DNA from 3 places in the Comamonas sp. NyZ500 genome. Region 2 is predicted to be linked to each of the others. Evidence: predicted binding sites of a transcription regulator. Region 2 holds the regulator's gene; each other region holds the start of a gene.
What was found. Region 2 encodes sigma-54, which starts transcription at its own class of promoters, with help from an activator protein. Its sites were predicted from a motif close to TGGCANGNAANCTGCTTT; they were not measured.

Region 1: the regulator sigma-54 is predicted to act here: its motif matches at 6,930-6,947, upstream of JAO85_RS22330 (BMP family protein).
Region 3: the regulator sigma-54 is predicted to act here: its motif matches at 5,397-5,414, upstream of JAO85_RS10620 (TorF family putative porin).

The regions. Positions count from the first base shown of each region.
Region 1 is NZ_JAEIJE010000022.1:31,184-41,526, forward strand. It holds gene JAO85_RS22290 (UxaA family hydrolase) at 1-662, opposite strand, end outside; gene JAO85_RS22295 (tripartite tricarboxylate transporter substrate binding protein) at 710-1,693, opposite strand; gene JAO85_RS22300 (LysR substrate-binding domain-containing protein) at 1,805-2,740, shown strand; gene JAO85_RS22305 (DUF1801 domain-containing protein) at 2,880-3,347, shown strand; gene JAO85_RS22310 (tartrate dehydrogenase) at 3,459-4,547, opposite strand; gene JAO85_RS22315 (LysR substrate-binding domain-containing protein) at 4,677-5,612, shown strand; gene JAO85_RS22320 (GatB/YqeY domain-containing protein) at 5,720-6,166, opposite strand; gene rpsU (30S ribosomal protein S21) at 6,331-6,543, opposite strand; gene JAO85_RS22330 (BMP family protein) at 7,044-8,093, shown strand; gene JAO85_RS22335 (NAD(P)/FAD-dependent oxidoreductase) at 8,183-9,457, opposite strand; gene JAO85_RS22340 (SMI1/KNR4 family protein) at 9,508-10,110, opposite strand; gene JAO85_RS22345 (acyl-CoA thioesterase) at 10,236-10,343, shown strand, end outside.
Region 2 is NZ_JAEIJE010000003.1:436,727-447,069, forward strand. It holds gene JAO85_RS07770 (DUF711 family protein) at 1-1,095, shown strand, start outside; gene JAO85_RS07775 (aspartyl/asparaginyl beta-hydroxylase domain-containing protein) at 1,231-2,151, shown strand; gene JAO85_RS07780 (RNA polymerase factor sigma-54) at 2,341-3,942, opposite strand; gene lptB (LPS export ABC transporter ATP-binding protein) at 4,088-4,870, opposite strand; gene lptA (lipopolysaccharide transport periplasmic protein LptA) at 4,867-5,523, opposite strand; gene JAO85_RS07795 (thiol:disulfide interchange protein DsbA/DsbL) at 5,654-6,304, opposite strand; gene JAO85_RS07800 (SPOR domain-containing protein) at 6,465-7,169, opposite strand; gene argS (arginine--tRNA ligase) at 7,271-8,980, opposite strand; gene JAO85_RS07810 (DUF2214 family protein) at 9,259-9,705, opposite strand; gene JAO85_RS07815 (LysR family transcriptional regulator) at 9,790-10,343, opposite strand, start outside.
Region 3 is NZ_JAEIJE010000005.1:209,720-220,062, forward strand. It holds gene JAO85_RS10595 (ProQ/FinO family protein) at 1-213, opposite strand, end outside; gene glcF (glycolate oxidase subunit GlcF) at 290-1,543, opposite strand; gene glcE (glycolate oxidase subunit GlcE) at 1,562-2,710, opposite strand; gene JAO85_RS10610 (ammonium transporter) at 2,843-4,195, opposite strand; gene glnK (P-II family nitrogen regulator) at 4,235-4,573, opposite strand; gene JAO85_RS10620 (TorF family putative porin) at 4,591-5,343, opposite strand; gene JAO85_RS10625 (sulfatase) at 5,718-7,046, opposite strand; gene JAO85_RS10630 (Bug family tripartite tricarboxylate transporter substrate binding protein) at 7,160-8,152, opposite strand; gene JAO85_RS10635 (tripartite tricarboxylate transporter substrate binding protein) at 8,293-9,264, opposite strand; gene JAO85_RS10640 (MarR family winged helix-turn-helix transcriptional regulator) at 9,357-9,905, shown strand; gene JAO85_RS10645 (YifB family Mg chelatase-like AAA ATPase) at 9,990-10,343, shown strand, end outside.

The DNA.
Region 1 (10,343 bases), on a different contig from region 2:
TTGAGGCCTTGCGAATCCACCAAGGCATCGACCTGGTTGCGTTCGCAGCCCAGACCCACGATGAGCACGCCCGCCAGGTTGGGATGGCGCGCATAGCCGGCCAGGGTGCGGCGCAGCACGTCGAAGTGCTCGCTGGGCGAGGACATGCCGCAGCCGCTGTTCTGGGCAAAGGCGGCCACGCCATCCACATTGGGAAAGGCTGCCAGCCGCTCGGGCGTGAAGTGGGCGGCGATGCGCTTGATCACGGTGGCCGAGCAGTTGACCGAGGACAGGATGCCGATGAAGTTGCGCGTGCCCACGCCGCCGCCCGCTCGCACAAACCCCTGGAAAGTGGCGCGCTGTTCCTCGGGCACATACTGGACGGGCCGTACGTCGGCACCGAACGAGGGGTCGCGGTAGTAGTCCACCAGCTTGAGGTTGTGGCTGTGCACATAGTCGCCAGGCTCCAGGTCGCGTGTGGCGACGCCGATCACCGTGTCGTACTTCTTGACCTGCTCGCCCTCGGCGATGCGGCGTGCCGCGATCTTGTGGCCGGCCGGCACCTGGGCGCGCGTGCGCACTCCCAGCTCGGGAATGTCCTGGCCCAGGGCCAGGGCGGTCTTGGCCACCAGCACATTGTCGTTGGGGTGCAGGTGCAGCAGGGAAGAAGAGGAGGAGAGCATCTTGGAGTCCGGGGATGGCGGGCCTGAGGCGGTGGGGACGCGGCGCGTCAGCGCATCAGGTCGCGCAGCTTGAGTTTGTCGATGAGCAGGGTCTCCTTCTGGTAGACCGTGTTCACATATTTGGCATAGTCGGGGCCGTCCAGGTAGAGCAAGGGCGCGTCCAGCCTGTCGGCCACGGCCTTGAACTCGGGGCTGGCCACGGCCTGGCGGAAGGCATCGCGCAGCTTGGCTTCGACCGCGGGCGGCAGGCCCTTGGGCGCGCCGATGCCGTTGGGCGCATCGACGACCACGTTGTAGCCCAGGTCCTTGAGCGTGGGCACCTCCTTGAAGCGCGGCGTGCGCTGCTCGCCCCAGGTGGCCAGCAGGCGCAGCTTGCCGGCTTCCACATGTGGAGCCCAGGAGCTGGAGTCGGCCAGCGCATCCACATGGCCGCCCAGCACGCCCTGCAGCGCCTCGGCGCCGCCCTTGTAGGGCACGTGGCTGAGCTGTATGCCGGCTGCGGCCGCAAATTCCTCCATGCCCACATGCGTGGCGCCGCCCACGCCGGCGTGGGCGTAAGTGATGCTGCCGGGCTTGGCCTTGGCGGCGGCGACGAAGTCCTGCAAGGTCTTGAAGCGCGAGTTGGCCGGCACGGCGATACCGAAGGTCTGGCCCGAGGTGCGCGCGATATAGGTGTAGTCCTTGCGCGGATCGGCCTGCAGCGTGCCCAGCTGGGAGAAGCGCGTGACCGAGATCGGGATCTGGCCGATGGTGTAGCCGTCGGGCTTCGCCGACGCCAGGGCCTTGGAGCCGATCATGCCCGAGGCTCCGGCGCGGTTTTCCACTGCAATCGCCTGGCCCAGGATGCGGCTGGCCACGGTGCACAGCGCGCGCATGGACTGGTCGGCCGTGCCGCCGGCAGGCCAGGGGCAGATGAAGGTGATGGGGCGCTCGGGCCAGGTCTGGGCCAGCAGGCGGGTGGAAGTGCCGAGCGTGGCTGCGCCGAGGGTGCCGAGCACAAAGCTGCGTCGGCTGCTGTGTGGGGGGATCATCGCTTGTCTCCTGTCGTTATATGAACTGCCAGCCCCGATTGTTCAAAACTGCTCCATGACAATCCAATGAAAAGATAGACTCTCTTCATAACTATTAGGTAATGAAGCACCATGAGCAAGATCGATCGTGTGCTGCGCTCCAACCTCAAGCTGCGCCATCTGCAGCTGCTGGTGGCGCTGGATCAGTTCCGCCACCTGGGCCGTGCGGCCGAGTTTCTGGCAGTGACCCAGCCTGCCGTCTCCAAGACTCTGGCCGAGGTCGAACGCATGCTGGGCATGGCTCTGTTCGAGCGCTCCACGCGCGGCACCGAACCCACGGCAGCCGGTGTCAGCATGGTGCGTTTTGCACGCTCGGTGCTGGCCGGTTTCGAACGCACGCGCGACGAGATGGCTGCCGAGGCCAGCGGTGCCCGCGGGCGCGCCAGTGTGGGGGCCATGGTGGTGGCCACGCCGGTGCTGCTGGCGCGCGCCGTGGAGCGCTTGAAAGCGCGTTCGGACCAGACCACGGTGATGGTGGAGGAAGGGGACCTGACGCGCTTGCTGCCCAAGCTGCGCCTGGGCGAGCTGGATCTGTTCGTGGGACGGCTGGAGCCCGGCTATGCCGCGCCTGATCTGGAGACCGAGGCGCTGTACGACGATCCCATGGTGGCTGTGGTGCGACCCGGTCATGCGCTGCTGGCGCCGGGCGCGGCCAGCTGGCAGGCCCTGGCGGGCCAGCCCTGTGTGCTGCCACCGCCCTGGGCCTCGCTGCGTGTGAAGCTGGAGCAGCAGTTCTATGCCCACGGCCTGCACCCGCCGGCCGACATCGTGGAGACCGCGTCCTTTCTCTCGCAGCTGACCTTTGTGCACCAGCGCGGCGCCGTGGCCTTCATGGCGCGTGGCGTGGCCCGCTGCCATGCTGCCCTGGGTACGCTGGCCATGCTGGATCTGGTCGTGCCCATAGATCTGCCGCCCGTCGGCCTGATCACCTTGCGTGGCCAGCCGCTGACGCCGACCACGGGCTTGCTGGTCGAATGCCTGCGCGAGGTTGCGGGCGAGCTGGGCTGAGCCTGGAATGAGTCTGATATGGGGCGGGCTGGCACTCTGGGACCGCTCTGCTCTGGCGTGCTACCGTGGTGCAATCCTTGTCCCATGCCTTGAGCCTTGTGCCGGACATGGTTCCAGGTCCAACCATGGAGACCCATCTATGACTGCCTTGCTACCCATGCCTGCACCTTCGGCCGAACCTGTCGGCGGCCCCGAGGCTTCGGCTCTGATCGATGCCAGGATTGCCGGCCTGGACGACTGGCGCGGCGCCATGCTGGCCCGCGTGCGGGCGCTGATCCGAGAGGCCTTGCCCGCCGTGGTGGAAGAGCTGAAATGGCGTGGAACGCCCGTATGGTCGCAGGACGGCATTCTGTGCACGGGCGAGACTTACAAGGCCGTGGTCAAGCTGACCTTCGCGCATGGCGCGGCCCTGGCCGATCCGGCCGGCCTGTTCAATGCCAGTCTTGAAGGCGCCACGCGCCGGGCCATAGACCTGCATCTGGGCGATGCGCTTGACGCCGCAGCGTTCCAGGCACTGGTGCAGGCCGCTGCGCAGCGCAATGCCCAGGCACGGTCGGCCAGAAAACCGGCTTCGCAAGCCAAAGCCAAATCGCGGTCTGAAGCCTAGGTCGCCGCAGCCGGTGGCCCTGGGCGTTCAGGCGTGCAAAAGCACCCGGTGCAGGTTCAGCCTGTGCGGGGTGCGCCTTGAATCGGGCCGGCTGGGGCCAGCCCGGAGTCATCAGGCCTTGGCGATGGCCGCGGCGATGGCTTCACCCACCTCGGTGGTGTTGGCCTTGCCGCCCAGATCTGGCGTCAGCGGACCGGCCTTGATCGTGTGCTCTATGGCGGCCACGATGGTGTCGTGGGCCTGGCGCCAGGCACCTTCGCTGCGGCCCAGGAAGTCCAGCATCAGCGCGCCCGACCAGACCATGGCAATGGGGTTGGCGATGTTCTTGCCGTAGATGTCGGGTGCCGAGCCGTGCACGGGCTCGAACAGCGAGGGGAAGTTGCGGTCGGGGTTGAGGTTGGCCGATGGTGCCAGGCCGATGGTGCCCGTGGTGGCAGGGCCCAGGTCGGACAGGATGTCGCCAAACAGATTGGTGGCGGCCACCACGTCGAAGCGGCCGGGCTGAAGCACGAAGCGCGCGGTCAGGATGTCGATGTGCTGTTTGTCCAGCGTGACTTCGGGGTAGTCCTTGGCCACATCGTCGGCGCGCTTGTCCCACCAGGGCATGCTGATGGCAATGCCGTTGCTCTTGGTGGCCAGGGTCACGTGCTTCTTGGCGCGGCTCTGGGCCAGATCGAAGGCGTACTTGAGCAGGCGATCGGCGCCCTTGCGCGAGTAGACCGATTCCTGGATCACGATCTCGCGGTCCGTGCCTTCGAACATCACGCCGCCCAGCGAGGTGTATTCGCCTTCGGTGTTCTCGCGCACCACGTAGTAGTCGATGTCACCGGGCTTGCGGCCGGCCAGGGGGCAGGGCACGCCTTCGAACAGGCGCACCGGGCGCAGATTGATGTACTGGTCGAATTCGCGGCGGAACTTGAGCAGCGAGCCCCACAGCGAGACATGGTCGGGCACGGTGGCGGGCCAGCCCACGGCGCCGAAGAAGATGGCATCCATGCCCGAGAGCTGGGCCTTCCAGTCGTCGGGCATCATCTGGCCGTGTTCGGCGTAGTAGTCGCAGTGAGCCCAGTCGAAATGGTGGAACTCCAGCGGCAGGTCGAAGCGCCTGGCTGCGGCTTCCAGCGCGCGCAGGCCTTCGGGCATGACTTCCTTGCCGATGCCGTCGCCGGCGATGACTGCAATTTTTTTGGGAGTGGACATGGTGCTCTCTCGTGAGTGTGTTGGGTGGCGAGGCAGCGGCTCAGCCTGTGCCTGGCGGTATTTTTGCACCTTGCATAACTGAATACAATTGACTGATCGTGGCCTGATTGTTTACAGATCGTGCAGAAAATGCCCTCGCCCGAAGACCTGCGTGTCTTCACCACCGTGGTGCGCAAAGCCAGCTTTGCCGAGGCTGCGGCCGCGCACAATGCCTCGCCGGCCTTTGTCAGCAAGCGCATCCGCCTGCTGGAGCAGGAGTTGGGCGTGAAGCTGCTGCATCGCACCACACGGCGGGTCGCTGTCACCGAGCAGGGCGAGCGCGTCTACCACTGGGCGCAGCGCATTCTGGACGAGGTCGAGCATCTGCTGCAGGAGGTGGACGTGACGCGGCGCCAGCCGCGCGGCCTGCTGCGGGTGTCCACCAGCTTCGGCTTTGGCCGCAATGTGGTGGCGCCCGCGCTGTCGCAGCTGATTGCGCAATATCCGGCGCTGCAGCTGCGCCTGGAGGTGTTTGACCGCATCGTCGATGTCGCGGCCGAGGGCTTCGATCTCGATGTGCGCGTGGGCGACGAGATCGCGCCGCACCTGATTGCCCGGCATCTGGCCGACAACCACCGCGTGCTGTGCGCGGCCCCGGCCTATGTGCAGCGGCGCGGCAGCCCGCGCACGCTTGATGAACTGGCAGCACATGACTGTCTGGTCATCAAGGAGCGCGATCATCCCTTCGGTGTCTGGAAACTGCGCTCGGGCAGTCAGGAGCGCAGCGTGAAAGTGACCGGGCCGCTGTCCACCAATCATGGCGAGATGGCCGTGCAATGGGCGCGCGACGGCCATGGCATCGTGCTGCGCTCGCTGTGGGATGTGGCGGCCGATCTGCAGGCCGGCAGCCTGGTGCAGCTGCTGCCAGAGTGGCAGCAGCAGGCGAATATCTGGGCCGTCTATCCGACGCGGCTGGAGCGCTCGGCCAAGGTGCGGGTCTGCGTCGAGTTCCTGCAGGAGTTCTTCAGCAAACAGGCGTCCACGGGATTGAGGGGTGCTATTAAAAAAGAAGCTGTTATCGATTGATATGCATGAATTTCAGATTATTTTGAGTCTGAAAGATATGCACAACCAGCGCAAGCAGCTTCTGTTTTTGAGCCTGATGCCGCGTGGCGGCCCAGGCTATTTGCCAATTATCGGGTCAGCGCGGCCTTCACGGCAGCGGACACCAGGCCCATATCGGCCTTGCCGGCCAGCTGGGCCTTGACGGCGCCCATCACCTTGCCCATGTCGCCAGGGCCGGAGGCACCCAGTTCGGCCACGATGGCCTGCACGGCTGCGGTGATCTCGGCTTCTCCCATGCGTTCGGGCAGATAGACCTTGAGCACTTCCATTTCGGCCTTTTCCACATCGGCCAGATCGGCGCGGTTGGCGGCTTCGAAGGCGGCGATGGAGTCCTTGCGCTGCTTGATCAGCTTGTCGACGATGGCGATGACGGCGGCGTCGTCGAGCTCGATGCGCTCGTCCACTTCCTTTTGCTTCATCGCGGCCTGCAGCAGGCGGATGGTGCCCAGGCGCGCGCTGTCCTTGGCACGCATGGCGGTCTTCATGTCTTCGGTAATCTGGGCTTTCAGGCTCATGGCTTTCTCCTTGGGGTGGGCGAACGGACGCTGACTGTCCATGCGCTGGGAGGTCACTGCGCAGCCGGGCAGGCTTGGCAGTGGCCAGAAAACAAAAAACCCGCGCCTGGCGTCCCGAGCGCGGGTTTGCGGCTGTTTTAAGGCCGACTGGTCCTAATCAACGATTAGTACAGCTTCTTAGGCAGTTGCATGCTGCGAACGCGCTTGTAGTGACGCTTCACGGCAGCAGCCTTCTTGCGCTTGCGCTCGGCTGTGGGCTTTTCGTAGAACTCGCGAGCACGCAGATCGGTCAGCAGACCCAGCTTTTCGATGGTGCGCTTGAAGCGGCGCAGGGCAACTTCATAGGGCTCGTTTTCTTTGACGCGGATGGTAGTCATTTAATTTCCAGATATATCTGTGCTGACAGAGGGTTCTCGGGAAGATCGGGCCTGAGAGCCGTGAACAGCGGTTTCCCCGCCACTTTTTAACTAGTATGGCCGACGGGGTAATGCCAGCAAAGTCGAGCATTATAGACCAAGACTTGGGCTGCGTCTTCAATGGGGCGTGAAGCAATCCGGCGTCGGTCGCGCGCGCATGGTTTTGCGGCGGCAGGCAGGGCGTTGTCGCAGACCAGATTCAGGCACCGCCATTGTGCCTTTTGGACTATCGGCGCGTTCAAGTCGCGTGTATTGCGGAGCGAAGCCGGATGCGCAATGCAAGAGCACGGTGCTGCCCAGGCGCCAGGACAGCCGAGCCCGGCGCTGGGGTTTCTTGGGAGTATCGTGTGCACGGAAATTGCATACAGTTTAGAGGCTTTATTTCGTGACCAAGGTCAAGGAATAAGTGGGTTTCGTGCCTGTGCGCGTCGCTGTTTTTCTGTGTTCAAGGAGCTTCCATCTTGTCCAGCGCTTCTCATTCCTCATTTATTTCGCGTCGCCAATGGATGGCTTCGGCCGTAGCCGTGCCGGGCTTGCTGGCATTGACGGCCTGTGCCGGCAGGGCCGGAGTTTCCGGGCCTGCCGCATCCGGCGGTTCCCTGGTGGTGGGTGGTCTGTTTGCGGGCTCGCGCAGCGACAAGGGCTTTATGGAGGCTGGCTGGCGCGGCCTGGAAAAAGCGCGCCAGGAGCTGGGCGTGCAGACCCGCTTTCTCGACGGCATGGCGCCCAGGAAGGAGTTGCTGGTGCCGGCTCTTGCACAGCTTGCGGAGCAGGGGGCGCAACTGGTGATTGCCCATGGCGGGCAGAACAATCAGGCTGCAGCCGAAGTTGCGGCGCGCTTTCCCAGGACCCAGTTCGTCGTGACCCAGGGCGCGGTACAGGGAAGCAATCTCTGCAGCTATGACGTGCTGCAGGAGGAGTCGGCCTATCTGGCCGGCGTGCTGGCGGCGCTGACCACCAAAACCGGGGTGGTCGGCCATATGTCGGGCATTCGCGTGCCCCCGGGACTCAAGGGGCGTGCAGCCTATGCGGCCGGCGTGCGCGATACCGATCCCAGGGTCAAGCTGCTGACGAACTTCTCGGGCGATCAGGACGACAACGCCTTGTCGCACCGCATTGCCAGGGCCCAGATGGCTGCCGGTGCCGATGTGATCTTCACCATGCTCAACTCCGGCCGCGATGGCGTGACCCAGGCCTGCCGCGAGGCGGGCACGCGCCAGATCGGCAATGTGATCGACTGGACCACGGTGGACCCGCAGGTGTTTGTCGCTTCCGCCTGGGCCGATGTGGGCATTGGCGCGTTTTTGGCCGTCAAGGATATGCAGGAGCGCGGTGCGCCCGGCCCGGGCATTCGCAAGATCGGTTTGAGCGACCCGGCCGCCGTACGCCTGACCATGGGCCAGGGCGTGGCCGCCGCTGTGCGCGAGCGCGTGGGCAATGCGTCGGCTGCCATCGCCTCGGGGCAGCTCAAGGTTCCCGAACACTATGAAGGCAAGGAATTTTCTGCCTGACCGGATGGTGCGCCGGAGGCGCTGGCAGCAAAAAAGGATGGCTCAACCATCCTTTTTTTCATGGCGGCAGGCGCTTCGGTTCCAGTCGCTCAAGCCATGACCAATTGCTTTTCCGCCATGGCCTGGGCGCAGGCGGCGGCACTGGCCCAGGCCCACTGGAAGTTGTAGCCACCCAGCCAGCCGGTGATGTCCACCACCTCGCCGATAAAGTACAGGCCCGGCCGGGTCTTGCATTCCATGGTTTGCTGGGACAGCACCCTGGTGTCCACGCCGCCCAGCGTGACCTCGGCTTTTTTATAGCCCTCGGTGCCCGTGGGAGTGATCTCCCAGCGCGACAGCTGCTCGGCCAGTCTGGCCAGGGCCTTGTCGCCGGCCTCGTTGATGGGGCGCTGCAACTCGGGCATGCGGCCGACCCAGGCATCGGCCAGGCGCGCGGGCAGATGGGCGGCCAGCTCGTTGGCCACCAGCTTGCGCGAGTGGAGCTTGGCCTGGGCCAGCACCTCGGCCAGATCCACACCAGGCAGCAGATTGATCTGCAGCGGGGTGCCGGGCTTCCAGTAGCTGGAGATCTGCAACACGGCGGGACCCGAGAGGCCGCGGTGGGTGAACAGCAAATCCTCGTGGAAGCTCATGCGCTCCTTTTTGCTGCCGGTGCTGATTTCCACGGGCAGGGCCAGACCGGCCAGGCCCGCGTAGGGTTGCCAGCCTTCGCCGTCGAAGGTCATGGGCACCAGGCCGGGCGTGCGCTCGATCAGCGGCAGATCGAACTGCTGGGCCAGACGGTAGCCGAAGTCGGTGGCGCCTATCTTGGGAATGCTCAGGCCGCCAGTGGCAATGACCAGGTTGGCGGCCTGTACCAGGCCACGATCGGTTTCAATCTGATAGCTGAAATCGCTTTCTGTGTCTTGGTTTGACGGCGAAAGCACTACTTTCTTGACCTGGCAAGGCTGCCAGCGCTGCACGCCGCCCGCGCTGCACTCGGCCAGCAGCATGGCGATGATGTCCTCGGCCGAATGGTCGGCAAACAACTGGCCCTTGTGCTTTTCGTGGTGGGCAATGCCGTGTCTGTCCATCAACGTGATGAAGTCGGCGGGTGTGAAGCGCGAGAGGGCCGAGCGGCAGAACTGAGGGTTCTGCCCCACAAAATGCTTGTGCGGCGCACGCACGTCCAGATCTCGGTTGGTGAAGTTGCAGCGCCCGCCGCCCGAGATGCGGATCTTCTCGGCCACCTTGGGCGCATGATCGATCAGCAGCACCTTCAGGCCCTGCTGGCCGGCCTGGGCCGCGCAGAACAGGCCGGCGGCACCGGCGCCGATGATGATGGCGTCAAAAATCTGGAAGGGGACCTGTGAAGAGGAGGACACGGCGGGCAGGGCGATGGAGCAAGAACAAGGCCGCGATTGTCCCAGATGCCTCAGATTTTGGGCTCGTCCACTACAAAGCCCCAGAAACCGTCGTCGCAGTGAATGCAGCAGGCCGTAAAGTGATTCAGGTCACTGGCGTGAAACCAGATTAGGCCCAGCTTGGAGTCGCACAGTGCATCGGCCTGATCGGCGAGGCTGAGTGCCGCAATATGCTCCAGCTCCATATCGCCGAAGAATTCCTGCAGATCGCTGGCGCCCAGAAAAAGGTCGTGGTCCAGACTGCCGATCTTTCCTTTGTGCCGACCGTGCAGAACTTCCACAAATGGGTTGCCGCCCTGGTCGTGGCCAATGGCTACAAACCAGCGGGCCAGCAGAAATTCGGACTGCACGGTTTTCAGGTCTTCCTGATGCAGTTGCGCGCCAAAGCTGAAGAGGTCGGCAAAGTTGGCGTGGCTTTCGCTGGCAATCTCGGTGCTGTCATGAAGATAGCTGGCGTGGTCTGAGGCCTGTTCCAGCGCATACATGGAAAAGCCGTTCTGTGTGATCAGAAACTGCGCATAAGCATCTGAGAAGCCAATGTGCGCCTGCAGCGCTGCAACTTCCTGTGCGCTGGCGGCAGGCTGGCCGAAGGGGTTGGGAAACAGAACTTGCAAGACGCACTCCTGAGACTTACAGCACGGTGTAAGTCGGTACTTGTTTATATCTGCAGCCCATTGTCCCATTGGGGTATGCGCAAGGGTTCAGCGTGCGTCCCGGATCACTTCTAGAATCGCGCCCCATGAATACACCATCCCACCAACTGAGCATGACCGTGCTCATGTCGCCTGACATGGCCAACTTCTCCGGCAATGTGCACGGGGGCGCCATCTTGAAATTGCTGGACCAG
Region 2 (10,343 bases):
GCCCGGGGCTATCAGGTGCAGTCCATCCGCATCGTGAGCAACCCGTTCGGCGAATATCTGGATGTCTCCAGCGCAGACAGCGCCCTCGCCGGCCTGCAGCGCATTGCCGAAACGCTCAAGGCCATCAACACCGGCAAACGCCGCATCCGCTTTGCCGTGGGCGAGGCGCGCAATGCGCAGGAAGTGGCCCTGCTGCCGCAGCTGATTGCCGCCTATGGCGACCTGTGCAACGCCTGCGTGAACATCGATCTGGATGAACATGGCTTTCTGCAGACCGGCTTGCTGGCCAGCAGCGTGCAGGCAATTCAGCAGATCGCGTGCACCACGCCGCGCGGCGAAGGCAATTTCAACTTCACGGTCAACTTCAACTGCGCGCCCGGCATTCCCTATTTCCCGGCCAGCTACCACCGCGGCCAGCACCACGGCGCTCTGGTGCTGGGTCTGGAAACGCCAGACCTCATGGTGGCTGAACTGCAGAAGCTGCAGCAGCAGCGCCTGCAGCTCGATCACGCGGCGTGGTTCAGGCTCGCATTCGAGCGCCTGAGCCAGGCCCTGAACGAGCATGCCACTGCCATCCAGCGCTGTGCCGACGGCGTGAAACTGGCCGAGGGCTGGCATATCGCGGGCATGGACACCTCGGCCGCGCCGTCCAAATCCTGCGCCTCCATGGTCGATGTCTACCAACTGCTGGGCGTGCCCTATTTCGGCGCCAGCGGCACGGTGGAAGCCTCGGCCCTGCTGACCCGCGTCTTCAAATCGGTCAACGGCGTGACACAGATCGGCTTCAGCGGCCTGATGCTGGCCGTGACCGAGGACCAAGGCCTGGCCCAGGCCAGTCTGAATGACGAATTCGATATCCGCGCCCTGCTGACCTACAGCAGCGTCTGCGGCATCGGCCTCGATACCGTGCCTGTGCCGGGCGACAGCAGCGCCGAGCAGATCGCCGCCGTCATGCGCGATACGGGCACCATGGCGTTTCGCCTCAACAAGCCGCTGACGGTGCGCCTGTTCCCCGTGCCGGGGCTCAAAGCGGGCGACACAACGGCGTTCGAGAGCGCGGATCTGTGCAACTGCGCCGTGCTGGCCCTGCCTTGAGTATCTGATCCCGACCGGCTGCTGCGCCTGGCCGTCAAGCGCCGGCAGCTATTGCTTTTGATATTCCCCTACCCCGGTTCTGTTTGACCTGCCCCCATGGTGGCCGCCGGGGTGCCCCCGGTAAAATTGGCCCTTATGGCAAAAATTATCGTTCTGGCACTGGTGCTGCTCTTCTTTGGCTGCGGGCTGTACATGCATCTGCGCGGCAAGGTGCGCCACAAGGTGGTCAAGCAATTGTTTGACCACTCCACGTTCACAGCGCCGTTCAACGTCTTCATGCTGATGTTCAGCAAGGTGCCGCGCACGCCCTATCTGCCCACCAGCACCTTCCCCGAGCTGGCGCCGCTGCAGGCCAACTGGCGCGAGATCCGCGAGGAAGCCGTCAATCTGCAAAAGAACATGCAGATCAAGGCCGCCGCCAATAACGATGACGCAGGCTTCAACTCCTTCTTCAAGACCGGCTGGAAGCGCTTCTACCTCAAGTGGTACGGCGACGCTCACCCTTCGGCCATGGAGCTTTGCCCCAAGACCACGGCCCTGGTGAAATCGATTCCCAGCGTCAAGGCCGCCATGTTTGCCGAGCTGCCGCCCGGCGCCAAGCTCAATCTGCACCGCGACCCCTATGCGGGCTCGCTGCGCTATCACCTGGCCGTGCTGGCGCCCAACGACGACCGCTGCATGATCGAGGTCGACGGCCAGCCCTATAGCTGGCGCGAAGGCGAAGGCGTGATCTTCGACGAGACCTTTATGCACTGGGCCGAGAACCGCTCGGAAGGCAATCGCATCGTGCTGTTCTGCGATGTGGAGCGCCCCATGACCAATGGCTTTGCCCAGTGGCTCAATCACTGGCTGGGCAAGAACGTGGTGGCCGCCGCCAGCTCGCCCAACAACGAGGGCGATCCGCGCGGCATGATCAGCAAGCTGTTCAAGATCTCGTTCTATGCGGGCAAGTACCGCCGTGCCTTCCGTGACTGGAATCCGACCTTCTACAAGATCCTCAAGTTCGGCCTGATGATCGGCGTGCTGGTCTGGTTTATCTGGTGGTTGGTTTCTTGATAACCCCCTGAGGCGCTACGCGCCTTCCCCTGGCCGGGCGCCCCCAAGGGGGACGGCAGCATCGCCGCAAGGGCGGCTCTTGCTCGCTGCCCCTTGCTTGAGGAATGCCTTATCAAGGCTCCCGCCCTAAATGCAGAACAAGAAAGCCGCTGTGCGATGCATCAGCGGCTTTCTTGTTTCTGCGGTGCCCTACAGCGCCTTGCGCAGCGTGGTCGTCGGTATCTTGAGCTGCTCGCGGTATTTGGCAACGGTGCGGCGCGCGCACTCGATGCCCTGCTCCTTGAGCATATCGGCCAGCTTGGCGTCCGACAGCGGCTTTCTGGCATCTTCGGCATCGACAAACTGCTTGATCAGCGCACGCACGGCCGTGCTGGAAGCACTGCCGCCGGTTTCCGTGCCCAGGCCCGAACCGAAGAAATACTTGAGCTCGAAAGTGCCCTGGGGCGTGGCCATGTACTTGGCCGTGGTCACGCGGCTGATGGTGGACTCGTGCAGGCCCAGGGTGTCGGCGATATCGCGCAGCACCAGCGGGCGCATGGCCAGCTCGCCATGCACAAAGAAGTTCTTCTGCCGCTCCACGATGGCTTCGGAAACACGCAAGATGGTGTCGAAGCGCTGCTGGATGTTCTTGATGAACCAGCGCGCCTCCTGCAGCTGCTGCTGCAGCGCCGCATGGCCGTCGCTGTTCTTGTGGCGGCGCAGCACGCCGGCATAGATGTCGTGCACGCGCAGACGCGGCATGACCTCGGGGTTGAGCTGCACGGAGAAGTCCACCCGGCCCGAGCCGGACCGCACCGGGCGCACGATGACATCGGGCACCACGATATGGCGTTCCACGTCGACAAAGCGGCGCCCCGGACGCGGCTCCAGCCTGGCGATCAGGGCCATGGCTTCGCGCAGTTGCTCCTCTCGCGCACCGCACAGGCTGGTGAGCTTGCGCAGATCGCGCCGCGCCAGCAGGTCCATGGGCTGGGCACAGATGGCCTGCGCCAGCAGCAGCCGGCTCATATGCGCCTCGGTCGTGCCCTCGTCCTCGGCCGTGCGGATCAGATCGCGCAGCTGCAGCTGCAGGCACTCGGCCAGATCGCGCGCGCCCACACCCACGGGCTCCAGGCTTTGCAGCAGCTTCAGCGCAATGGCAAAGTGCTGCTCCAGCTCCTCGCGCTCCTCCAAGTCGTCGCCAGCCAGGCTCTGCGCCAACTCCTGCAGGGAATCCTCGAGATAGCCGTCGTCGCTGAGCGACTCGATGAGAAAGCGCAGTGCAGCCATGTCCGCCGCACCAAGATGCAGGCTCAGCGCCTGACGGTGCAGAAAGTCGGTCAGGCTCTGGTGCTCGCGCGCCAGATCGATGGCATCGGTTTCGTCATCGCCGTCGCGGTTGCGCGTGGAGCTGCTGGCCGAGGGCGTATCCCACTCGCTGCTGGATTCGCCGCCCCATTCCCCGTCCTGGCCGTCCATGCCGTCGGCCTCCCAGTTCAGCGTTTCCGGGGTTTCGGGGTTTGATGTCTCCGCTACCGTTTCAGTAGCTTGTTGCGCTTGCGATGCATCTCTTTCAGCATGAATACCATCTGAAGTGCTGTATTCACTGGCGCTAGCAGCTACATCTACAGGAGCATCCCCCGCAGTTTCTGCCTCATCGCCCGCACGTTCCAGAAAAGGGTTGTCGACCAGCATCTGCTCGACTTCCTGCGCCAGCTCCAGGGTGGAGAGCTGCAGCAGCTGAATGGATTGCTGCAGCTGCGGCGTAAGCGATAAATGCTGCGAAACGCGTAGCGAGAGACCTGGCTTCATCGAGGCGCGGCTCCCAGACAATCATCGCAAACGCGCGCAGTGCTATGGACTTGCCGCCGGGCCGCCCCAGGGCAAACCCCGGCGCAGCCGGTCAGGGCCCCTTCCGGGGACAGCGACCACACAAAGTGAGGGAGCGTGGGGGTCATCACATTCTGAAATGTTCGCCCAGATAGACGCGGCGCACATCGGCGTTCTCCACGATCTCCTCGGGCGTGCCTTCGGCCAGCACATGGCCGTCGCTGATGATGAAGGCGTGGTCGCAGATGCCCAGCGTCTCGCGCACGTTGTGGTCGGTGATCAGCACGCCGATGCCGCGCTCCTTGAGGAAGCCGATGATGCGCTGGATCTCGATCACCGCGATCGGGTCGATGCCGGCAAACGGCTCGTCAAGCAGAATGAAGCGCGGTTGCGTGGCCAGGGCGCGGGCAATTTCCACGCGACGGCGCTCACCGCCGGACAGCGCCAGCGCCGGTGACTGGCGCAGATGCTCTACGCGCAGCTCCTGCAGCAAGCCCGTGAGGCGCTTTTCGATCTCGTCGCGCGTCAGCGTCTTGCCCTGCTCGTCCTTTTGCAGCTCCAGCACGGCGCGCACATTGTCTTCCACGCTGAGCTTGCGAAAGATGGAGGCTTCCTGGGGCAGATAGGACAGGCCCAGGCGCGAACGCTGGTGAATCGGCATGCCGCCCACCGGCTGGCCGTCGATGAAAATCTCGCCGCCGTCGCTGCGCACCAGGCCCACGATCATGTAGAACGATGTGGTCTTGCCCGCACCGTTGGGGCCGAGCAAACCGACCACCTCGCCTTTTTGCACGGACAGGGACACATCCTTGACCACCTTGCGGCTGCCGTAGGACTTGGCCAGATGCTTGGCCTCCAGGCGGCTGTCGGACTCGCCGCTGCGGCTGCTGGAGAAAGTCGGCTCGCTCATTTCTTCTCGTCGGCTTTCTCACCGCCCAGCGTCATGCTCTGGCGCAGCTGCGTGGCAGGTGTTGCAGGCTTGGGCTGTGCCCCCGGGGTGCCGTCCTTGGGCGCCATGATGGCGCGCACACGGCCACCCTGTCCCACGGAGGAGCTCGGCAGGCCGCCGCTGGTCTTCTGGCCATCGACGGTATAGACGTCGGTGATGTTGTTGTAGACGATGATGGAGCCCGTGACCTGATCGCTGAGCTGACCGCCACGGTAGCGGCGCATCTCGCCACGACGGATGAACTTGACGATATCGGCCTTGCCGTCGTACTCGATGACTTCGCCTTCGCCCTCGATGAACTCCTCGGGCTGACCGGCCACGGTATCGCGCTTCTGACGGAAGAACGCTCGCTTGCCGGCCTCGGCCTTGATCACACCGTACTGATAGCCCTCGGCGTCCTGCCGCACATCGAGCTGAGCACCGCGCAGCACGATGGAGCCCTTGGTCATCACCACATTGCCAGTAAAGACACTGGTCTGCTGCAGCTCGTCATGACGCAACGCATCCGCCTCGATATTCATGGGCTTGGCGCTGTCGGCTTTTTCGGCATGGACAATGCCGGTCGCTGCTGCCAGGGCGCAGGCCAGCGCAAGAGGTAGGAGTGTTTTTTTCATGGAAGGCACGTTTCTTGCATCCATTGTAGTCATTCCCTTTTTGCAACTTGCGTAAAAAACACCCACAAAAAAGCCCGCACGACGGCGGGCTTGCTGGGCGTCAAACGTCACTGACGTCTGCTGCCTGATCTCAGGCCTTGCGGCTGGAGGCGACCAGCGCATTGACCACGCGCAGCACATTGTCCATATTGCCGGCCTTGGTGCCGTCCGTGTAGTAGCGGCCGGCCACACCCATGGCGGGCACGCCTTCCACGTCATATTCGTTTTGCAGCTGAGCGGCCTTGCGCGCCTGGTTGGCCACGGTGAAGGAGTTGTAGACTTCCTTGAACTTGGCCAGATCCACGCCCTGCTTTCCGACCCAGTCAAAGATGGCGTCGTCGGTCTTGAGCAGATTGCGATCCACGTGGATGGTGCGGAACACCTTGGCGTGCAGCTGGGGCAGCAGGTTCATGCCCTCCAGAGCGTAGTACAGCTTTTGCTGAGGCACGAAAGAGGCATTGAAGGCCACGGGCACGCGGCGCACTACCACATCGGCAGGCTGGCTCTTTGCCCAGGCTTCGAACTGGGGCTCGAAGGCATTGCAATGAGGGCAGCTGTACCAGAAGAACTCGACCACCTCGACCTTGCCGGCCGGCGCGCTCACGCTGGCGGGCTTGCCGAGCTTGATGTAGTCCTTGCCTTCCTTGGGCGCAGCGCCCTGGGCCCAGCTGGAGGAGGCACCCAGACTCAGGGCACCGGCAGCAGCTGCCGAGGCAGCCAGAGAGAATTCGCGACGTTTCATCTAAACAAACTCCTGTATCAGGTCTGCAGTATCAGAGCCAACAGGCCCAAAAAAGTTCAGCTTTGTCAAAACTACCAATGGCACAAGCCAGAGGCCTCAAGCAAGGGCCGCCCCGCAGCTACGCTGCAGTCCCCCGGCGCGCAGCGCCTCAGGGGTCTTGTTATCTGGCCGCGCGCACCAGAGTCGAGTCCACGCCCGCACCGTCGAGCTTGCCCTTGAGCTGCTCGGCATCGTCACGCTTGCTGAACGGCCCCACGCGCACGCGGAAAACGGTGATGCCATTCTGCTCACGCTCGCTGATGCGCGACTCCCAGCCCAGCATGGCCAGCTTGGCACGCTGCGCTTCCGCTTCGCTCTGGCCGCGGAAAGCACCGGCCTGCACAAAGTAGTTGAACGCAGAGTCCGAAGAGGATGCCGTTTGCGCGGCCGCCTTTTCCTTGTCTGCACGCGCCTTGTCTGCCTTGTCGGCGGCGGCGGAGCGCTCCTTGACCAGGTCACCCAGCGGATCACCCGATGCAGGCTTGGCAGGCTTCTCCGGCGTAGAGGGTGGCGGCGGCGTGGTGACTCCGCCGGTTGCAGTAGGTTGTACCGCAGGTGTGGGCGGCGACACCGTCACGTCGCTCGGGGGAACTGGTGGTGTCACCGGGGGCGGTGCAGGCTGGCGGCTCTGCAGCGGTGCGTTGGGGTCCCAGTTCTTGTTGCGCTCGGCCTCGGCCGCATCGCGCTGAGTGTTGTTTCCACCCTTGTTGAGGAAGGGCACCGGCACCTTGGTCACATAGATGGCCACGGCCAGGGCCGCAGCCAGACCGATGACCATGCCAAAGATAAGCCCCAGGATGGTTCCACCGCGTTGCTGGTTCTTCATATCAGTCGCTTAACGCTTTCTGCTTCAGTTATTCCATTCTCAGATCCATCGCCCCCTGACAGGCAAGGCCGGCAAGGTGATCGATGGACAGGAAACTGGGATTACATGCGCTCGGGTGCGCTCACACCCAGCACCGCCAGACCATTGTGCAACACCTGGGCCGTGGCAGCGACCAGGGCCAGACGTGCGAGCTTGACCTTTTCGTCGTCCACCAGAATGCGCTCTGCGTCGTAGTAGCTGTGATAGCTGGAGGCCAGATCGCGCAGATAGAAGGTCACGTCGTGCGGTGCGTTGCCTTCGGCAGCAGCAGTCAGCATCTCGGGGTACTTGGCCAGCAGCAGCATCAGCGCCTGGGCCTGCGGGCCTTCCAGAGCGGACAGGTCCACATCCTTGAGTGCCGCCAGACCTGCACCGCCGGCCTCCTGCCAGGCGCGCAGCACGGACTGGATGCGCGCATGGGCATACTGCACGTAGTACACGGGGTTGTCGTTGTTCTGGGCCACGGCCAGATCCACGTCGAAGGTGTACTCGGTGTCGGGCTTGCGCGAGAGCAGGAAGAAGCGCACGGCATCCTTGCTGGTCCACTCGATCAGATCGCGCAGCGTGACGTAGGAGCCGGCGCGCTTGCTGATCTTGACCTCTTCGCCGTTGCGCACCACGCGCACCATGGTGTGCAGCACGTAGTCGGGGTAGCCCTCGGGGATGCCCACATCGGCAGCCTGCAGGCCGGCACGCACGCGGGCAATGGTGCCGTGGTGGTCCGTACCCTGAATGTTCACCACCTTGGTGAAGCCGCGCTTGAACTTCTGGATGTGATAGGCCACATCGGGCACAAAGTAGGTGTAGCCGCCGTCAGTCTTGCGCATCACGCGGTCTTTGTCGTCGCCGTAGTCGGTGGACCTGAGCCACAGCGCGCCGTCCTGCTCATAAGTCTTGCCGTTGGCGATCAGGCGGTTGACCGTCGCCTCGACATGACCGTTTTCATAGAGGCTGGACTCGAGGTAGTACTCGTCGAACTTGAGGTTGAAGGCCTGCAGGTCCTTGTCCTGCTCGTTGCGCAGATAGGCCACGGCGAACTGGCGGATGTTGTCGTAATCCTCGACATCGCCGTTGGCGGTGAACTCGCGGTCATCGGCCTTGATGGTTTCCTTGGCCAGGAAAGCCTTGGCGATGTCGGCAATGTAGTCGCCGTTGTAGAAATTCTTGGCCAGCGGGTTTTCGCTGTCGGTGGGCCAGCATTCGTCACCAGGCTTGAAGCCTTTGGCGCGCAGCTGGGTGCTCTTGGTCAGGGTGTCGATCTGCACGCCCGCGTCGTTGTAATAGAACTCGCGGTGAACCTTCCAGCCCTGGGTGGAATAGAGGTTGCTGATGGCGTCGCCGATCGCAGCCTGGCGGCCATGGCCCACATGCAGAGGGCCGGTGGGGTTGGCGGAGACGAACTCGACGAGGATGTTTTCACCGCGATCGGCCTGGTAGCCGAACTTCTGGGCTTGCGCCAGCACTTCGCGCACCACCTCCTGCTTGGCAGCAGGCTTGAGGCGAATGTTGAGAAAGCCCGGACCCGCGATTTCAATCGCATCCACCCACTGCTGGAAGGCGGCTGTAGCCTCCAGCGCGGTCTTGAGCTGCTCGCCCAGGGCGCGCGGGTTGGCCTTTAGAGGCTTGGCCAGCTGCATGGCCGCCGTGCAGGCGAAATCGCCATGGGCTGCCACTTTGGGGTTTTCAAACGCAGCGCGTGCGCCGGCGCCGGGCGAGAGTGTTTCGAGCTCAGCAGCCAGGGCTGCGAGCAATTCCTGTTTGACGGAGAGCATCGCGGGATTTTACGTGCCGGATTCAAGTCCTGCCGAATCGCTGGCGCCACACCCTTGTTCCAGGGCCGGTTCACAGGCTGCAGGGCGGTATCCGCATGTTTCGCCGGCCATACCTTCGACAAGCGCTGCTGCTCCTTGATTGGCAACCTGGTCAACGACAGCCACTATGGCGATCCGCGCAATGTGATGCTCAAGCTGCGCGGCAGCTTCTGAATGCTGCAGACGTGAGAAAGGCCGCTTTGCGGCGGCCTTTACCTTTCGCACAGCTTGGCACAGGCCTACATACCGCGCGCCCAGAAGATGGCAACCACGGCGATCACCGGCACCACATGGCCCTGCCACATCACCCATTTACGAGTCTGCTTGATTTCCTCGGGCGCCGGCAGCTGACCGCTGGCATCCAGCGTCTTCTTCCAGCGGCGGAAGGTCAGCGTGGGCTTGAGCGAGAGCAAAAAGGCGATGACGAACAATGTCATCTTGAGATGGAACAGCGGCGAGGCCGTATAGGCTCCCATGCCTTTGACGCCCCAGAGCAGGCGCGCAATGCCGGTCAGCAGCAGGACGATGGCGGCAATGCCGTAAATCATGTCCAGCCTGGCCAGACGCTGCACCACGGCGGCATTCATCCATTCCACACGGCACAGGGCGGCCTGGCTGGTCAGAAACACCACCAGGGTCAGAATCGCCAGCAGATGGGCGCTGGCAAGAACAGCTTCAAAGGTCATGGCTTCACAGTAGAAAAAAGGACGGGTTCAGCGGCCCCTATCAGGCCACGGCGACCGGTCCATTGTCTACCGTTTCAGGCCCGCTCAGAGATCCACGCCGAGACGAAAGAAGTCCGGCTGGTTGTAGTGATGCTTGAGGTAGTCGATCCACATGCGCACGCGCAGCGGCATGTGCTTGCGCTGGGGGAAGACCACGAAGATTCCGTTGGGCGGCGCAGCAAACTCTTCCAGCACGGGCACGAGGCGGCCGGCGGCGATCTCGGCCTCCACCTCCCAGGTGCTGCGCCAGGCAATGCCCCAGCCCCCCAGGCACCAGTCGTGCAGCACCTGACCATCGGAGCAGTCCAGCGGGCCACCCGGCTTGAAGTGCACGACCTCGCTGGTGCCGCTTTCGGGATGCGGGATGCGGAAGGCCCAACCCCGCGTCTGCGAGGCGTCGGACGACAGCGTCAGGCAGTCATGCTGGGTCAGTTCGCTGGGGTGCTTGGGCGTGCCACGGCGCTCCAGATAGCCGGGCGTGGCCACGCACAGGCGGCGATTGTCGGCAATGCGCACGCTGACCAGGGCCGAGTCCGGCAGATCCCCCACGCGCACCGCGCAATCGAAGCCCTCGCCCGCCAGATCGACCACGCGGTCGC
Region 3 (10,343 bases), on a different contig from region 2:
GCCGAACAGGGCCGGGTGCCACTGTGCCAGCTGCTCCAGCAAGGGGTGTTGCGGACGTGGGGCCTGCGGGGCGGCTTTGGCTGCGGGAGCCGGGTTCTGGCGGCCACGGCCGCCTCGGCGCGAGCGTGAGCCGGGCTGCGAGTCCTGCACGCTGTGCTGCGATGCCGCTTGCGAGGCTTTCTGCTCTTGTGATTCAGACACGATTTCAGTCATGGCAAAGCCCGTGGGCCTGGGAAAACAAAACCCCCAATCATGCCAGCATTGCAAACTGCAGTGGCATGCGGGGGTGTCAGCCGGCGGCCAGGGCCTGATCCAGCAGCTCCACCCAATGCATGACCGGGACCTCGGTGCCGTTTTGCAGATGGACGATGCAGCCCATATTGGCCGAGAGAATTGCTGCGGGCTTTTCTGGGGCGAACGGCTCGTCCAGTGCGGCGATCTTGCGGTCGCGCAGCTGGTGCGAGATTTCAGGCTGCAGCACCGAGTAGGTACCTGCAGAGCCGCAGCACAGATGGGATTCGGTGCGCGCCACGCGCAGATCGAACCCCAGCTCGCGCAGGCCCGCTTCCACGCCGCCGCGCAGCTTCTGCCCATGCTGCAGAGTGCAGGGCGGGTGGTAGGCCACGGGAGCCCGGGGCACCGTGATGCGGTCCTTGAGCTTATCCACCAGCTCGGGCAGCATGTTGGGCAGCAGTTCGCTGAGGTCGCGGGTCAAGGCGCTGATGCGCGCGGCCTTGTCGGCGTATTGCGGCTCCAGCCGCAGCAGATGGCCGTACTCCTTGACGGTGACGCCACAGCCCGAGGCGTTCATCACGATCGCCTCGACCTCGCCGCGCTCCACCAGCGGCCACCATGCGTCGATATTGGCGCGCATCTGGGCCTTGCCGCCGTCCTGGTCGTTGAGGTGGAATTTCACCGCGCCGCAGCAGCCGGCCTTGTCGGCAATCACGGTCTGCACTCCTACGGCATCCAGCACGCGGGCCGTGGCGTAGTTGATGCGGGGCATCATGGCCGGCTGCACGCAGCCTGCCAGCAGCAGCACCTTGCGCGCATGTTCCCGTGAGGGCCAGGCTCCGGCCTCCTGGGCGGCCGGAATTTTTTCGCCTAATGACTCCGGCAACAGACCTTTGACGGCGCGGCCCAGCTTCAGCGCGGGGGCGAACAGCGGGGAATTCATGCCCTCCTTGAGCAGCCAGCGCTGCAGCTTCTCGCCCGTCGGGCGCTCGACCTGTTCATCGACGATCTTGCGGCCGATATCGACCAGATGGCCGTACTGCACGCCGCTGGGGCAGGTGGATTCGCAGTTGCGGCAGGTCAGGCAGCGGTCCAGGTGCAGCTGCGTGGCCCGCGTGGGTGTCTGGCCTTCGAGCACTTGCTTGATCAGATAGATGCGGCCGCGCGGGCCGTCCAGCTCGTCGCCCAGGGTCTGGTAGGTGGGGCAGGTGGCGGTGCAAAAGCCGCAATGCACGCATTTGCGCAAGATGGCTTCGGCTTCCTGGCCTTCTGGCGTGGCACGGTATTCGGGCGCGAGATTGGTTTGCATGGGGTGCTGTCCTTGTTCTTACCAATGCGCCGAGAGACGGTTCACATTGAGAATGCCGGCGGGGTCGAAGGCCTGCTTGAGCCGGGCATGCAGCTGTGCCGATGTGCGGCCGGCCGGGCTGACCTGTGCATGCGTATCGAGATCGCTGTTGGCGCTTGTCTGATTGGCGTCCTCGGCTCTGAAAAGAGAAGCGGACCCGCCGGCGGCCTGCGCGAGTTGCTGCAAGGCTGCGGCGGCCGAACGCGGGGCCTGCACCCAGCGCTGAGCTCCATGCCAGTCGATGAACGGGCCTGCTGCACCTTGCGGCAGCTGCAGCGGCGCCGTGGTCGCAGGAACGGACAGACGCCACAGACAATGATCGGCAGCGCGCTGCTGGAACCAGGGCAGGCTCAGATCGCGGCTGGCGCTCCAGTCGGCGGCAACGACGTCGCTGTCCAGCCGCTCGCCGCCCAGGCGCAGCGTGGCTGCCTGAACGGCGGCACGGGCGCCGCGCAGTCGCAGATACAGCGTGCCCTTTCCGTCTTCTTCCAGCCAGTTGCTGGCATTGAGCGGCAGAGGCTGGCCGCCCCAGTGATTGAGCCAGTCCAGAGCCTGCTCCTGGCTGCAGCTATCAAAGCGCAGCGTGGCCTCGGCCGGAGCCACGGGCAGGACCTTGAGGCTGATCTCGGTGATCAGGCCCAGCGTGCCCCAGCTGCCCGTCATCAGGCGCGAGATGTCATAGCCGGCCACATTCTTCATGACCTGGCCGCCGTAGCGCAGCAGCTCGCCCTGGCCGTTGATCATCTCCAGGCCCAGCACGAAGTCGCGTACTGCGCCAACGCTGGCACGCGACGGACCGGACAGGCCTGCGGCGACCATGCCGCCCACGGTGCTGGCGGTGCCGAAGTGCGGCGGCTCGAAAGCCAGACACTGGCCCTGGCTGGCCAATGTTGCCTCCAGCTCGGCCAGCGGCGTGCCGGCGCGAACGGTCACCACCAGCTCGCTGGGCTCGTAGCTGACGATACCGCTGAGCGTGCGCGTGGATAGCGGCTCGCCCTGCAGACGCAGGCCGTAGAAGTCCTTGCTGCCGCCGCCGCAGATGCGCAGCGGGGTCTTGTCACTGGCAGCGGCGCGAATGCGCTCGCCGAGCTGATTGATTTGGCTGGTGGCTGAATCCATGGCCTGCATGGTAGCCGGGGCGCCCCCGGGGCAGGAAGGCCTGGTCTTTGATTTTTTTGAAAAGCAGGTGTGAATAAAAAAGCCCCGCAGTTCGCACTGCGGGGCAACGTAATGAAACTGAACTTGCGAAGAGCCTGCCGCTTAACGGGTGTAGGCCACCTCACCGTGAGAAGTGATGTCCAGGCCCTGGCGTTCGGACTCTTCCGAGACACGTAGACCCACGGTCAGATCGGCAATCTTGTAGGCCAAGAAGGAGACCACGCCAGACCAGACGATGGTCACCAGCACGCTCTCGACCTGCACCCACAGCTGATGCGCCATGTTGTAGCCCTCGGGTTCGATACCGCCCAGGCCCTTGGCGCAGAACACGCCGGTCAGGATAGCACCCAGGATACCGCCGACGCCGTGGACGCCGAACACGTCGCAGACGTCGTCAACCTTGAGCAGGCGCTTGAGGCCGGAGACGCCCCAGAAGCACAGAGGGCCGGCGATGATGCCCATGACGATGGAGCCCATGGGGCCGACAAAACCGGCGGCGGGGGTGATGGTCACCAGACCGGCCACGGCACCCGAGGCAGCGCCCAGCATGGAGGCCTTGCCGCGCAGCAGCGCTTCGGCCACGATCCAGGAGATGGCGGCAGCGCCGGTCGCGAGGATGGTGTTGATGAAGGCCAGGCCGGCAGCGCCATTGGCGGCACCGGCAGAGCCGGCGTTGAAGCCGAACCAGCCCACCCACAGCAGGGAAGCACCCACCATGGTCAGCGTCAGGCTGTGAGGGGGCAGGGCTTCCTTGCCGAAGCCGATGCGCTTGCCCAGCATGTAGGCACCCACCAGACCGGCCACGGCGGCGTTGATGTGCACTACGGTGCCGCCCGCGAAGTCCAGCGCGCCGTCTGCACCCAGCAGACCGCCGCCCCACACCATGTGGGCCATGGGGATGTAGCTGAAGGTGAACCACAGCACGGAGAACACGATCACGGCCGCGAACTTGATGCGCTCGGCAAACGCTCCCACGATCAGCGCCACGGTGATGGCGGCGAAGGTGGACTGGAAGGCCACGAACACATATTCGGGGATGGTCTTGAGCATGGACGACAGCGTGTCAGGCGTGATGCCCATGAGGAACAGCTTGTCGAAGCCCGCGAAGAACTTGCCCTCGCCGCCAAAGGCCAGCGAGTAGCCGTAGATGGCCCACAGCACGGTGATCAGCGAAAAGATCACGAAGACCTGGGCCAGCACGGACAGCATGTTCTTGCTGCGCACCAGGCCGCCATAGAACAGCGCCAGGCCGGGGATGACCATCAGGATCACCAGCATGGTCGAGGTCAGCATCCAGGCGGTGTCGCCGGCGCTCAGGGTGGGCACGGCCTCGGCCGCTGCTTCGGCCACAGGCGCTGCGGCGGCGGCAGCCGTTGCAGCTTCCTGGGCAAAGCCGGTGGCGCCGGCAGCCAGCAGGCCCAGTCCCAGGCCTGCGCTCAATAGTTTCTTGATCATGGCAATCTTTCTCAAAACGGTTCCAGAGAGACTGGGCCTTTACAGGGCCGCGTCGCCGGTTTCTCCTGTACGGATACGGATCGACTGCTCCAGCGCCTGCACAAAAATCTTGCCGTCGCCGATCTTGCCGGTACGGGCTGCGCCCTCGATGGCGTCGATGGCGGCATCGACCAGATCGTCGGCAATCGCGGCCTCGATCTTCAGCTTGGGCAGAAAGTCCACCACATACTCGGCACCGCGGTACAGCTCGGTGTGGCCCTTCTGACGGCCAAAGCCCTTGACTTCGGTCACGGTGATGCCTTGAACACCGATTTGGGAAAGAGCTTCACGCACTTCGTCGAGCTTGAAGGGTTTGATGATGGCGATCACCATTTTCATGACGGGCTCCTGAAAAATTAGAAAGTCTTGGAGAGCGTCAGGATCAGACGCGCCTTGTTCACATCGCCGAAGTAGGCCTTCTTGTTGGCGCCGGTCACCGCTGCACCTGCAGAGAAGCCGTCGCCCAGGTCATAGGCACCACCGACGCTGTAGTCCACATAGTTGGGAACGCCCAGGTCCTTGATGTCGCTGGAGAAATGGGTGTAACCAACTGATGCTTTCAGTGTCACCTTGGGCATCACTTCCTGGCTGTAGGAGAACTGCAGATAACCGGTGTTGCGGCCCTTGAGACCCGAGCCCGCCTTGGCGCCGGCCCAGCCGAAGTAGTCCTTGGACACCGTGTGCGAGTACTTGGCCGTGAACGGGCCGTAGGTGCCGGAGCCATAGATCTCGGTGGTGTTGCCGTTGGCGTTGCCCGAGTACACATAGGTCAGCATGCCCACATCCCAGTCCACATCGGCGGCCTTGAACTTGTAGCCGCCGTAGAAGTCGGTTTCCAGCGAGTTGCCGGGCAGCCAGTCCACGGAGGAGTTCCAGTTGCCGACGTAGAAGCCGCTGTCGCCGAACGTGTAGTCAAAACCGCCTTGCAGCGCGGGCTTGACGGCCTTGCTGCGGCTGGCGTCCTGATCCTGACCACGGAACTTGTAGTTGGTGGTCAGGGCAACGTTGGCGGAGAGCTGGGCATGGGCCCACATGGGGGCGACAACGGCGCAGGCCAGGGCGGCAGTCTTGGCGAAAGTCTTGAAACGGCTTGCAGCGGGACTAGGCATTCAGGGTTCCTCCGGTTTGAAAATTTCGTGGCAAAAATCTCGGATGAACTCTCAAAGCACAGACCGTGCCAGTCTCTGCGGCGGCTGCGGCACGGTTCGCTGTCCAAGGCCCCAGAACAGGCAGCGGGCCATAGCTGCCCGGTACAAAAAGCTACGAGTTTTCACAATCACTGAGCGCAACTTTCGCCACCCGGTTTGCGGCCTGAACCGATTGCACCAGGATGGTGCGTTTTTGCAATGCACCGCCATGGCCCGGTTTTTATCCGGTTTTTTGCACCAAACAGGTGATTTGAAAGTGAGTGCATGCTCTTTGCTTGAGCGCGGACGCAAAAAAGCCCATCGCCTGTGCGATGGGCTTGCAGGCAGCGCTCAGTTCAGAAGCTGGCCTGCGGCAGGTCTGCCTTGGTGAACACCAGCGAGACCTTGGCTTCCTCGGGAATCGGCGGCAGCTCCTGATTCCAGTGCTCCCAGGCGCTGCGCAGCTCGGCCAGTTTCCGGGGCTCGCGATCACGCAGATTGGCGCGCTCGCGCGGGTCGCTGGCGATGTTGAACAGGTATTCGATGCCCTCGATCTGCAGATATTTCCAGTCGCCGCGTATCAAGGCCTTTTGCTCGCGGTGCTTCATGCGCCAGGCCAGGTCGCGTTCGGGCATCCAGCTTTGATCCTGCATCAGGGGCAGCAGGCTGATGCCGTCCAGCGGATAGTCGGCATGCGCGTCCACGCCCGCTGCAGCCAGGAAGGTGGCCGACCAGTCCATGGTCAGGCTGGGCGTGTCGCAGACGGCGCCGGCCGTCATGCGCGCCGGCCAGCGTGCCAGCAAAGGCACGCGGATGCCGCCTTCGAGCAGGTCCATCTTCTGGCCCACGAAAGGCCAGGTATTGGAGAAGCGCTCGCCGCCGTTGTCGCTGGTGAAGACGATGAGCGTGTTCTCGCTCAGGCCGTTCTCCTCCAGCGCGTCCAGCAGCCAGCCTATGCCTTCGTCCATGTGATGGATCATGCGCTGGTAGGTGTCGATGGAGCCGCCGTCGATATGCTTGCCCATGCCTTGCAGGCGCTCGGATTCGGCGCGGTCCTCGCGCGTCAGCCAGGGCCAGTGCGGGGCGCTGTAGTGCAGCGAGAGGTAGAAGGGCTGCTCGGCGCTCTGGCGCTTGACGAAGTCCACCGCGCGGCGGCTCAGCAGATCGGTGAGGTAGCCGTCTTCGGTGTGCGGCTCCTCGTTGGTCCAGAAGTCGGGGCGCCCGCGCGGGTCGCAGTGGGCGAAGTAGTCGGCGCCGCCGGCATGAAAGCCGTAGAACTCCTCGTAGCCCGACAGGCGCGGGCCGAAATGCGGGGGGTAGCCCAGATGCCATTTGCCGACCAGGGCCGTGGCGTAGCCGGCATCGCGCAGCAGCGAGGCCACCGTGGGGTGATCGGGCGGCAGGCCCAGCACCTTGTCGCCATGCACGCTGGCGATGGGTTCCTCGGCCGCACCGCGCAGGCGGTACTGCCAGCGGCCCGTGGCCAGCGCAAAGCGCGTGGGCGAGCACACCGAGGAGTTGGAGTAGCCGCGCGTGAAGCGCAGGCCCTGGGCGGCCATGGCGTCCAGGCGCGGCGAGACATCGGTGGCGTTGTTGTGCGCATCGCGCGCACCGGTGCAGCCCAGGTCGGCATAGCCGAGGTCATCGGCCAGGATGAAGATCAGATTGGGGCGGGAGTCGGTCATGGGAGATCGGGGAACATTCAAAAACAGGAGCTTCTATCGCTTGTTATGCAAGGATTCTGGATAGATTTGATGCTGAAAATGTTTGGTGGAAAGCGATAGATGCTCCTCAAATATCAGGGCTTAAAGCCCGAGCGCTGCACCACCGGCGCCCATTGCGCGCGGTAGGCCTTGAGCATTCTTTCCGTGTCCTGCGCGCTGCTGACCACGGGCACCAGGTTGGAGGCGGCGAACTTCTGCTGCGTGTCGGCTTCCTTCATCACCTCCTGCACCAGTTGGGACAGGCGCTGCACCGTGGCCGGCGCCATGCTCTGCGGCGCGAACAAGGTGTTCCAGCCCGTGCCGACCAGGTTCAAGCCCAGCTCCTTGAGCGTGGGAATGCCGGGTGCCATGGTGCTGCGGCGCTCGCCCGAGGTGGCCAGCACGCGCAGCTTGCCTGCTTCGTGCTGGGCGATCTGGGTGTCTAGAGTGTCCACGGCGATGGGGACCTGCCCGCCCATCAGATCGGTGAGCAGCGGACCCGAGCCCTTGTAGCCCACGACCTCGACGGGCACCTTGGCGGTCTCGCCCAGCATCAGCGCAAAAAAGTGCGGCAGGCTGCCCGTGGCCGGCACGCCGAAATTGGCCTGCTGCGGATTGGCCTTGAGCCAGGCCAGCAGGTGCGGCAGCTCCTTCACGGGCACGGCGCTGGCCACGGCCAGGCCGAACTCGTAGCGGTTGACCTCGCTGATGGGGCGGAAGTCCTTTTCCGGCTCGTAGCCCGAGTCGGGAAACACCAGCGGCGCGACCACCATCACGGCGGGATTGGCCAGCAGCACGGCGGGCTGAGATGCGGGCGCGTTCTTCACGTACTGGGCCGACAGACGGCCGCCCGCGCCGGGCTTGTTTTCCACGATCACCGGGCTGCCAAGGCGGGCCTGCAGCCGGTCGGCCACGATGCGTGCCACGCGGTCGGTGGCACCGCCGGGCGGATAGCCGACCACCATGCGCAGCGGTGTCTTGCTGGGAAACAGGGCATGGCTCTCCTGGGCCTGCAGCGCGCCGCCGCCCAGCAAGCCTGCGCTCAGGCCGAGCCCCGCCGCGAGCTTGCCGAAGATTCTTCTTTGCATCGTCATGTCTCTCCTGGTCTGTGGTCCGCGCCGGTATCGGCTCGCGAATTCACACCATTAATGATTGGATACCGGGCAGTGTAGGTGGGCTCCGGCACCGGCCTGAAATGCTCAGATGGCCGGCGCCCGTGCCCGAGGCATCAATCGGGTTTCAGATTGATCTTGCGGGTCAGCGCTTCCCATTTGTCGGAGATCTCGCGCACCCTGGCCTGGGCCTGCTCGGGGCTGCTGCCCACCATTTCGATATCCACGGCCTTGACTCGCTCCTGCTGCTGCGGCGAGCGTATGGCGGCATCCATGGCTGCGAGAAAGCGCTTCTGGATCTCGGCAGGAACACCCTTGGGGGCGGCGAGCAACAGCCAGTAAGTGCCGTCGAAATCGGGGTAGCCCGACTCGGCAATCGTGGGCAATGTCGGCAGCAGCGGCGAGCGCGTGCGGCCCGAGGTGGCCAGGGCGGTGACGCGACCGCTCTGTATCTGTGGCAGCACCGTGGGTGCCGCCAGGAAGCCGCAGTTCACCTGGCCGCCCATGAGGTCCTGCATGGCCGGTGCCGGCCCCTTGTAGGGCACATGCACCATCTTCACGCCGGTACTGGACAGCAAGGACTCCATGACCAGATGACCGGGCGAGCCCGCGCCACCGGTGGCATAGGTCAGCTCGCGCGATTTGGCGGCCTCCAGCATGTCCTTGACGGACTTGAAGCCGAGGCCGGGGTTGCAGATCAGGGTCTGCGAGAACCTGGCGGCGGCGTTGAGCACCACGATGGCATCGCTGGAGTAGCCGATGTTCTTGTAGATATGCTTGTTGACGGTGAGCACCGGGTCCATGGCCCACAGCCAGGTGTAGCCGTCGGCCGGGGCTCGGGCGACCTCGGCCGCACCGATATTGCCATTGGCACCGGCCCGGTTTTCCACGATCACGGCTTGACCTAGCGCCTTTTGCACGGCCGCCGCCAGCGGGCGCACGGCGATGTCGGAAGGGCCGGCGGGCGGCGTGGGAACGATGATGCGTATGGGCTTGGCGGGCCAGTTGTCGGCAGCATGGGATGCCGTCAGAAGCGCGGCGGCCGCCAGCCCGGCCAGAGTGCGGCGGGCGATACGAGTGCAAGGCATGGTGTCTCCTGTCGTTTTCTTTGGAGCCACTGTAAGCAGTGACTCGATAATGGATCTAATCCATCATTCCTAGAGAAAACCCACAAAGACCCATGACCAAGGCGCAGCGCCACCCCTGGCGGCAGCCGTCCGAGCTGGACGATCTGTTCCTCTACCATCTGGCCCGCCTGATGAGTTCGGCCGGAACCATGGTGGTGCGCCTGTGCGAGGGCGGCTTCGGCATCACCCGGCGCGAGTGGCGCATGATCGGCCTGCTGGCCACCAAGGGTGCCATGCAACCCTCCAGGCTCGCAGAGCTGGCGCAGCTCGATCGCACGCGCACCTCGCGCACCATCTCCACGCTGATTGCCAAGGGACTGCTGCACAAGCAGGGCATGGCCGGCGACGGGCGCCAGGCCATGGTGCAGCTGACGGACGCCGGGCTGGCGCTGCACACCCAGCTGTTTCCGCAGATACAGGCGATCAACCAGGAGCTGCTCGGCGACGTCAGCGATGCCGAGCTTGAGGTGCTGTCCCAGGTGTTCGAGCGCGTGCGCAATCGGGCGGCGCTCATGCAGGAGCAGGGCAGCTTTCCCAAGGCCGAGCGCCGCCGTGGCCGGGCCGCGGGCAAACAGCCGGCCCGTGACGACGCCGCCGGCTGACGGCCTGTGCACACCCCTATTGCCTGTTTGAGCCGCCCGCGCATACGCTAGGCCCTACAGTCCGGCTTGAAGGGGAGGAGCGTGATGGGTCTGGCACTGGTTCAAAGTCGTGCACTGCTGGGCTTGCAGGCACCGGCTGTCACGGTGGAGGTCCATCTGGCCAACGGACTGCCTTCGTTCACCCTGGTGGGTCTGGCGGATGTGGAGGTCAAGGAGGCCCGCGAGCGCGTGCGCGCAGCCATCGTCAATGCAGGGCTGGAGTTCCCGAACAACCAGCGCATCACGGTCAATCTGGCTCCGGCGGATCTGCCCAAGGACTCAGGCCGCTTTGACCTGCCGATAGCGCTGGGCATTCTGGCGGCCAGCGGGCAGATCGATGCACAGCGGCTCGCCGATTATGAGTTTGCAGGAGAGCTGTCGCTGACCGGTGCCCTGCGC